Regions from separate parts of the Kitasatospora sp. NPDC004289 genome, predicted to be linked through region 1. Evidence: predicted binding sites of a transcription regulator. Region 1 holds the regulator's gene; the other holds the start of a gene.
The links. Region 1 encodes HspR, which represses chaperone genes until heat shock. Its sites were predicted from a motif close to TTGAGNNNNNNNNNCTCAA; they were not measured.
Positions count from the first base shown of each region.

Region 2: lon (endopeptidase La) is a predicted target of HspR. The motif match lies at 1,947-1,965, and genes of this name have one in related genera.

Region 1 covers NZ_JBSGEL010000002.1:171,048-175,671, forward strand. The annotation lists gene grpE (nucleotide exchange factor GrpE) at 1-531, shown strand, start outside; gene dnaJ (molecular chaperone DnaJ) at 640-1,782, shown strand; gene ACWEPF_RS02260 (heat shock protein transcriptional repressor HspR) at 1,790-2,275, shown strand; gene ACWEPF_RS02265 (helix-turn-helix domain-containing protein) at 2,477-3,469, shown strand; gene ACWEPF_RS02270 (hypothetical protein) at 4,116-4,624, shown strand, end outside.
Region 2 covers NZ_JBSGEL010000044.1:57,734-62,357, forward strand. The annotation lists gene lon (endopeptidase La) at 1-1,924, opposite strand, end outside; gene ACWEPF_RS26560 (hypothetical protein) at 2,058-2,777, shown strand; gene ACWEPF_RS26565 (rhomboid-like protein) at 3,072-3,746, opposite strand; gene ACWEPF_RS26570 (response regulator transcription factor) at 4,277-4,624, shown strand, end outside.

The DNA.
Region 1 (4,624 bases):
GCCGAGGAGGCCGTCGCGGGTGGTGACGAACTCGCCACCGCGAAGCGGGAGTTGGCCGAGCGCACCGGCGACCTCCAGCGCCTCCAGGCGGAGTACCAGAACTACCGCAAGCGGGTCGAGCGCGACCGTCTGACGGTCCGTGAGATCGCGGTCTCCAACATCCTGGAGGCCCTGATCCCGGTGCTGGACGACATCGGCCGGGCCCGCGAGCACGGTGAGGTCACCGGCGGGTTCAAGTCCGTCTCCGACAGCCTGGAGACGGTCGTGGCCAAGCTCGGGCTGCAGCAGTTCGGCAAGGAGGGCGAGCCCTTCGACCCGACGCTGCACGAGGCGCTGATGCACAGCTACTCCTCGGACGTCACCGAGGACACCTGCGTGCAGATCCTCCAGCCCGGCTACCGGATCGGCGAGCGGATCATCCGCCCGGCGATGGTGGCCGTGGCGGAGCCCCAGCCGGGCACCCAGACCACCGCCGCCGCGGATGCCGACTCGTCGGACTCCGACAAGGCCGACGGTGCCTCGGAGAGCTGACACGGCACGCACTGCGGAGTCGTCCGTCGTCCTGGACGACGGGCGGCTCCGCAGTGCCGTATCCCCGACCGACCCAGTACGGAACAGCCACGGGAGGTGGCGGCAGCCATGAGCGCGAAGGACTACGTGGAGAAGGACTACTACAAGGTCCTCGGCGTGCCCAAGGACGCCACCACCGCGGAGATCAAGAAGACGTACCGCAAGCTCGCCCGCGAGTTCCACCCGGACGCCAACAAGGGTGACGCCAAGGCCGAGGAGAAGTTCAAGGACATCTCCGAGGCGTACGACGTCCTCTCCGACGACAAGCGCCGCAAGGAGTACGACGAGGCGCGCAGCCTCTTCGGCAGCGGCGGCTTCCGGGCCGGCGGCCCGCAGGGCGGCGGCTTCGACTTCGGCGACCTGTTCGGCGGGGCGCAGGGCGGCGGCGGGGGCGGGGTCGGCGACCTCTTCGGCGGCCTGTTCAACCGCGGCCCCCGGCAGCCCCAGCCGCGCCGCGGCGCGGACGTCGAGACCGAGGTGACGCTGGCCTTCGAGGAGGCCGTGGACGGCGCCACCGTGCCGCTGCGGATGACCAGCCAGGCCGCCTGCCGGGCCTGCTCCGGCACCGGCGCCAAGGCCGGCACCACCCCCCGGGTCTGCCCGACCTGCGTCGGCGCGGGCACCGTCAGCCGCGGCCAGGGCGCCTTCGCGCTCTCCGAGCCCTGCCGGGACTGCAAGGGCCGCGGCATGCTGGTCGACGACCCCTGCACGGTCTGCCACGGCAGCGGGCGGGCCTCCTCGGCCCGCACCATGCAGGTGCGCATCCCGGCCGGGGTCCAGGACTCGCAGCGGATCAGGCTCAAGGGCAAGGGAGCCCAGGGCGAGCGGGGCGGCCAGCCCGGCGACCTCTACGTCACCGTGCACGTGGACGCCCACCCGGTGTTCGGCCGCAAGGCGGACAACCTGACCGTCACCGTGCCGGTCACCTTCCCCGAAGCCGCGCTGGGCGGCACCATCGAGGTGCCCACCCTGAACGGCCCCTCGGTGAAGCTCAAACTCCCGGCCGGGAGCGCCAACGGCCTCACCCTGCGGGCCCGCGGCAAGGGCGCCACCCGCAAGGACGGCACCCGCGGCGACCTGCTGGTCACCGTGGAGGTCGTGGTCCCCAAGCACCTGGACGACGAGGCCCTCGCCGCCCTGGAGCAGTACCGCGAGGCCACCGCCTCGGACGACCCGCGAGCCGCCCTGTTCAAGGCGGCAGAGGGAGCGTGATGACCAGATGAGCCCGACCCCTCCCATCGGCCCCGGCCTCGGCGAAGGCCTGCCCGGCGGCGCCCGCCCCCGGGCTCATTACGTCCTGACCGAGGAGACCCCGGTCTACGTGATCTCGGTCGCGGCCGAGCTCTCCGGTCTGCACCCGCAGACCCTGCGCCAGTACGACCGCCTCGGCCTGGTCTGCCCCGACCGCACCGCCGGCCGCGGCCGCCGCTACTCGGCGCGGGACATCCAGCAGCTGCGCGAGGTCCAGCGCCTCTCCCAGGACGAGGGCATCAACCTGGCCGGCATCAAGCGGATCATCGAGCTGGAGAACCAGGTCGCCGCCCTGCAGGCCAAGGTCGGCGAGATGGTCGACGCCCTGGAGGGCGCGGCCGCCGCGCTCCAGCAGCGGGAGGCCGCCGTGCACGCCTCCTACCGCCGCGACCTGGTCCCCTACCAGCAGGTCCAGCAGTCCAGCGCCCTGGTGGTGTGGCGCCCGAAGCGGTAGCCCCTGTTCCGTCGGAGCCGTTGGTACCCCTCCCTTCCGAGGGGTACCAACGGCTCGCCGGGTAGTGAGAGAGTGCTGATCGGCAAGTCGGCCCAAGGGACGGGACTATCGGCGATCGGCCTCGAAGGCGCTGGACTTGCCGCCTAAAATCCTGACCAGACGGAAGCTGGACACGATCGGGTCGATGGCGAGGAGTCACAGATGAGTGGTCGGGCGCAGCTCGGTGCCACTTCAGGTGGTGCAGCCACACTTTCCCAGGAGGCGCGCGCCCTCTATCTGAAGATCGTGGCGGAAAACGGCCAGCTGCCCGAGAGCTCGGGCGAATCGGATGCCGCACCGCTTCGCGAGCTGGTGGACATCGGCCTTCTGGTGGCGGATGTCGACGTGCCGGGCACCTTCATCGCGGTCGACCCGACCCAGCTTTCCCTGGGATTGAGCAGCACATGGCAACGCCAGGCACTCGATCTGCTCTCCCGCGCCGTTTCCCTGCCCAATGAGCTGCAGGAATTGGCCCAGGCCTTCCACTCCCCGACCCAGGCCGGGGGCTCGGTCGAATACGTCCGAGGGAAAGTGCTCATCAATCAGAAGCTGAATCAGTACAGCGCCGCCGGAATGGAGGAGGCCCTCGCGCTGCAGCCCGGCGGGCCCCGGCCCCCCGAGCTCCTGGACGCGATGATCAAGCGTGATCTGGAGAGCCTGGGCCGCGGCACGCAGATGCGCACGATCTACCACGCCAGCACCCGGTACCACCAACCGACCAGGGACTACGTGTCGGCGCTCGCCAAGGTGGGCGGCCAGTACCGGACGCTCGACGAGCCGTACACCCGGCTGATCGTGATAGACCGGCGGCTCGCCGTCATACCCGTGGCGGACGACATGAGCCTGGCCGCGTTCATCCACGAGCCGGCCATCGCCAACTACCTCGCCGAAGAGGTCTTCGAGCCGAGCTGGAGCCGCGCGCTCGATTTCGACGGGGACCGGGCCGTGCCGCAGCAGGTCGTGTCCAGGCTCCGCCAGACGATCATCGACCTGCTCCTCGCCGGCACCAACCACCGCGTCATCGCGAAGCGGTTGGGCATCAGCGAGCGCACCCTCGCCCGCCACATCGCCGAGATGCGGGAGGACTACAACGTCGACTCCCTGTTCCAGCTCGGGTACGTGCTCGCCCGAGCCTCCGAGCACTCGGAGGAGTAGCCCCACGGGGCCTCGTCCTCCGGCCATGGCGTCCCCGGCCGCTCCGGACGGCTACCGCTCGCCCGAAGACCGAGTCCCCCGCCCGGGCGCCACGTCCACCCACACCTGCCCGGAGGGCAGAGGGGTCAGGACCAACCGATGTCCTCCAGGGACGTCACGTTGGTGACACGCGCCGCAGAGTCGACCGGAGCTGCGGCCTGACCACTCGACACCGCGAGGTACGCGCCGACCAGTGCGGCCGTGCTCACGACCAGCGACAGGACGGCCTTACGGACGAACCGGTGCATGCGAGACATATGCCCACCCCTTCCTCAGCTTCTTCGAGCATTCACTATGGAATGACTAATCGGGCATATATTGCCGCACGGCGTACGTCTGTGCCAACCATCCAGCCGACGGGCGAGTGCGTCATCTCTCTGCCAGGCGTCCAGATGCCACCTGGCGACCCTAGACGCCACAGTCACGGCTGTTGGACGATCAGTTCGCTCTCGATGGTCCCGACAAGGTCACCACAACTTGCCGATGAACCTTCAATTGCACGTTTAACAACACCCAGAGCCTTCGGGCTCGCCGGCTGAGCAGCCACCGTCCGCAACCGCCTTCCGGCACCAGCCTCCCCGGTCGGCCATTCCCCCGGAGTCGACAGATGAGTGAGCCCTACCTGCGCAACCGCGCCACCCAGACCCCCGAGGGTCGGCGCGCCCGGGTGTTCCTCGCCGCGCCGCTCATGCGGCTGACCGGCCCGGCGGACAGCGTGGTGACGCTGGCCAGCCGCACCCGGCTGACCACCCTGCGCTCGACCCTGCTGAAGAGCGGCGCCGCCGTCTACAGCGCCCACCACAGCGACGCCTGGACGGTGAACGGCCGCGCCCCCGAGCCCCGCGTCCCGTCCGACTTCCGCGCGCTGCAGACCGCCGACCTGGTCTTCGCCTACGTCGGCGCCCCGCTCTCGGCCGGCGTCGCGCTGGAGCTGGGCTGGGCCTCCTCGCTGCGCAAGCCGATCGTGCTGCTGGTGGACGAGGCGATCACCCACAACCCGCTGATAGCCACCATCGAGCAGGTCGCCCCGGTGCTGCCGCTGGTCTTCGACGACACCTGGTCGCAGGAGGCCCTGCACCACACCGTGGAGACCGCCCTGGACTGGGCCGGCATGGC
Region 2 (4,624 bases), on a different contig from region 1:
TGAGGCCGGTGGAGCCGGTCTCCGGATCGGCAAGCGAGGCCTCGATGTAGAGGACGTCGCCGCCGGCGCCGGTGACGGCGAGGCCGGTGGACACGCCGGGGACGGCGGTGCGCCGCTCGGCCGGCTCCTGGGCCGCCTCCGGGGTGTGGTGCGGCCGGCCGATCAGCGCCCGCAGGTCCTCGGCTCCGATGGCGGCGGGGAGCTCTCGCGCCCCAAGCTCGGCTTCGGCCGCGACTTTCCGCAGGATCCGGGCCACCGAGCGCTCCAGGGTGCGCACGCCCGCCTCACGGGTGTACTCCCCCGCGAGCTTGCGCAGCGCGTCCTCGCCGACGGTCACGTCCTCGGGCCTGAGGCCGGCCCGCTCCAGCTGACGGGGCAGCAGGTGGTCGCGGGCGATGGTGACCTTCTCGTCCTCGGTGTAGCCGTCCAGGCGGACCAGCTCCATCCGGTCGAGCAGCGGCTCGGGGATGGACTCCAGCACGTTGGCGGTGGCCAGGAAGACCACGTCGGAGAGGTCGAGCTCGACCTCCAGGTAGTGGTCGCGGAAGGTGTGGTTCTGCGCCGGGTCGAGCACCTCCAGCAGGGCGGCCGCCGGGTCGCCCCGGTAGTCGGAGCCGACCTTGTCGATCTCGTCCAGCAGGACCACCGGGTTCATCGACCCGGCCTCCTTGATCGCCCGGACGATCCGGCCGGGCAGCGCGCCGACGTAGGTGCGCCGGTGCCCGCGGATCTCCGCCTCGTCCCGCACGCCGCCGAGCGCCACCCGGACGAACTCCCGGCCCATGGCCCGGGCGACCGACTCGCCGAGCGAGGTCTTGCCGACGCCGGGCGGCCCGACCAGGGCCAGCACCGCACCGCCGCGCCGGCCGCCGATCTGGCCCAACCCCTGGTCCGCGCGCCGCTTGCGCACGGCCAGGTACTCCACGATCCGGTCCTTCACGTCCGCCAGGCCCGCGTGGTCCGCGTCCAGTACCGCGCGGGCGGCGTTGATGTCGTAGGAGTCCTCCGTCCGCACGTTCCACGGCAGTTCGAGGACGGTGTCCAGCCAGGTGCGGATCCAGGAGCCCTCGGGCGACTGGTCGGAGGAGCGCTCCAGCTTGTCGACCTCCTTGAGCGCGGCCTCCCGGACCTTCTCCGGCAGCTCGGCCGCCTCGACCCGGGCCCGGTAGTCGCCCTCCTCGTCGGCCGGGTCCCCGTTCAGCTCGGCGAGCTCCTTGCGGACCGCCTCCAGCTGACGGCGCAGCAGGAACTCCTTCTGCTGCTTGGCCACGCCCTCCTCGACGTCCTTGCGGATGGTGTCGTTGACCTCCTCCTCCGCGAGGTGCTCGCGGAGCAGGACCAGCGCGTACTCCAGACGGGCCAGCTGGTCGGACTCCAGCAGCACCTTGAGCTTCTGCTCGGCGGTGACGAAGGGGGCGTACCCGATGTTGTCCGCCAGCTCGCCGACCTTGTCGATCTGCGAGACCCGGTCGACCACCTGCCAGGCGCCGCGCTTGCGCAGCCAGTGGGTGGAGAGCGCCTTGTACTCCTTCACCAGCTCGGCGGCCCGGCCGGCCACCGGCAGCCCGGCGTCCGACTCGTGGAAGGTGCTGGTCTCCACCCAGAGCGCCGCACCGGGGCCGGTCGTCCCGGCACCGATCCGGACCCGTCGGACCGCGCGGACCAGCGCCGCCGGGTCCCCGTCCGAGAGCCGGCCGACCTGCTCGACGGTGGCCAGCGTGCCGACCGAGGCGTAGGTGCCGTCCAGCCGCGGCACCAGCAGCACCTGCGGCTTGGCCCCGCCGGAGACGGCGGCCCGGGCGGCGTCCACGACGGCGCGGACCTCGGAGTCCTTCAGGTCCAGCGGGACCACCATGCCGGGGAGCACGACCTCGTCGTCGAGGGGGAGCACGGGCAGGGTGAGCGGAGTGGACGTCGATGCCATGATCTCTCCCCAGTCAGTGAAGTTGAGTTGACCTGACTAAGGTTCGGTGAGCCGCCAATGTTCCCCGGAGCTTGTTCGCTCTGAGCGATCAGGGCATTGCCCCAGGCGGGGGCGGTGCGCCAGAGTGCCGGACGTGGATATCCAGCCCACCGAGTTCGGCATCCGGGTCAACCTCCCGGAGCCCCGCAGGCTTCCCGCCGCCCTCCGCAACCGGGCCCTCGCCGAGGACGCGGACGGGCTGCTGCTCGCCGCCCCGCACCCGGGCGGCACCACCGAGCAGGCCCTGCGCACCGTCCTGGCGGGGCCGGCCGCCGAGCTCGGCCTCGACCTGGCCGGCCTGGAGGTCTGGGACGGCGAACCCTTCGCCCGGCTCGACGACGCCGACGGGCGGCCACTGCTCTACGCCGAGCTGGGCCGCGACCCGGCCGCGCCGGAGCAGCCCGGCCCGGCCGGGGCGACGACGGCGGACGCCGTCCGCGAGCTGATCGACCACCTCTCGCTCTGGCTGCTGGTCACCGTCGGGTCCGCGGACCCCGACGACCCGTCGGCCACCGCCCTGGCCGAGCGGCTCGCCCGCGAACTGGTCGACGCCCTCGCCCCCGACGCCACCGTCACCACCGGCCGCGCCCCGCACGGACCCACCGCCGTGGTCCGGCCCACCTGGCTCGACACCACGGACGTCCGCGCCGCCCTGCTGGCCGCCTGCGCCGCCCTCCCCGGCCCCTGGAGCCCACCCACCCTCCTGGAGACCCCCGACGGCGACTGCGCCACCGCCACCCGCGGCCCCGTCCGCCTCTCCGCCGCCACCGGCCCCGTCTTCGCCGAACTCGCCCGCCACCACCAGCTCCCCTGAGGCCAGCGGCCGCCCCCCGCAGGGGCGCGAGGAACTGCGCGAGAACGGAAGGCGACCCACCGCCAGATCGGGGCACACGAGCCAGTTGCACGCTCCGCCGCCCCCAACGCGAGTGGCCACCCCTCCGGGGGCGCGGGGAACTGCGCGAGAACGGAAGGCGGACCAGCGTGAGATCGGGACACGCGAGCCAGTTGCAGGCGGTGCCGTTCCCCCGCGCGCAGTTCCTCGCGCCCCCGGTGGCGCAGCCACGCTCGCATCCCCCCGGTGGCGCAGCCACGTCCGCCGGCCCCGGGCTCAGGCCTCCGAGGGCTCCAGCCGCCGCAGGGCGAGGTGCCCCGGGCCGGTGGTGCGGCGCAGCCAGGGCCAGAGGGCGACGCCCACGAGCAGGGCCGCCGGGTGGCCGACACCGGTCACGAGGTCGGCGTCGTCCAGGAGTTGATGACCGATCAGGGCGCCGGCCGCACCCAGCGCGCACAGACGCCCGGGGAGCGCGAGAAGACCGGCGAGCGCCCCGAGGGACGCCAACACGCCGTAGCTCACACCGATGTCCAGGCCGTCGAGCGCCGCGCCGTCCAACCGCCCGGCCGCGACGACCACCAGCACCACCGCCTGCGAGAGCAGCGTCGCGAGCACGTGCCCGGCCACGAAGACCGCCGCCGCCCGCCGACCGCCGACCCGCCGCTCCAGCGGCGCCACGGTGACGGCGAAGGCCCAGAAGTACGGCATCCAGACCGGCCCGGCCACCCACGTCCCGCTCAGCAGCAGGGAGCCGACGGGGTGGTCCAGCAGGTTGTGGGCGTCCGAGCTGGAGAACGCCTGCAGCCGGTCGACGACCGCCGGATCGCCGAAGCGGGCGAACAGCGTGGTGCCGAGCAGCAGCGCGAGGTACCCGAGCGCGAAGGGGTTGCGGCGGGGCGTGGGGAGCACGCTCCGCAGCCGGGCGCGCAGCCGGAGCCGGAGATCAGCCATTCCGCCCTCCGGTCCACTCGTGCCACCATGTGACTTGTCGTGCTCACGGTACTTCGCAGAACGCCCACGGTACTTCCCCGTACTGGGAGCCTCCTGTGAATCCGCTGTGAGCTCGGTTCGAACCCTGCCCGCCGTTGGTCCGGACCAGCCCTACGCCTACGGACCAGTAGCGAACCCGCCCAGGAGTCTGCCATCCCTTCAACGGCATACGCACCGTTACGGGCGATATTTTCGGCGGGTAAGGTATCGCCCCGTGCCGCATCCCGGGCCCGGGGCGAGGCCGGTCAACAGGCCGGTTGTGCCCGGTTCACCTGCCGGGATGCTCGCGGTGTACGTACGCTGCGACCAGAGCGGAACGGATGCGCGGACCACACCTGCGCACCCTTCCGGGAGCCCGTGACCTCGGCGGACGGTCCGGGTGCTTTTCGGGCCCCGGCACGGGCCCGCCGACGGAACACAAGACGACTACGAGCGGACCCCGCTGTCCCCACAGGCAGCCGGGCCGCAGCCCTGGGGGCGGTGGCGTGACCGTGACAGAGATTCAGCAGGAGACCAACAACAACAGCGCGGTGGGCACCCAGCGACGGGTGCTCGTCGTGGAGGACGAGCCCACCATCGCCGAGTCCATCGCGGCCCGGCTCGGGGCCGAGGGCTTCAAGGTGGCGGTGGCGCACGACGGCCCCGGCGCGGTGGACGGCTTCCACACCTGGCAGCCGGACCTGGTGGTGCTGGACGTGATGCTGCCCGGCTTCGACGGCCTGGAGGTCTGCCGGCGGATCCAGGCCCAGCGCCCGGTGCCGGTGCTGATGCTGACGGCCCGTGACGACGAGACCGACCTGCTGGTCGGCCTCGGGGTCGGTGCCGACGACTACATGACG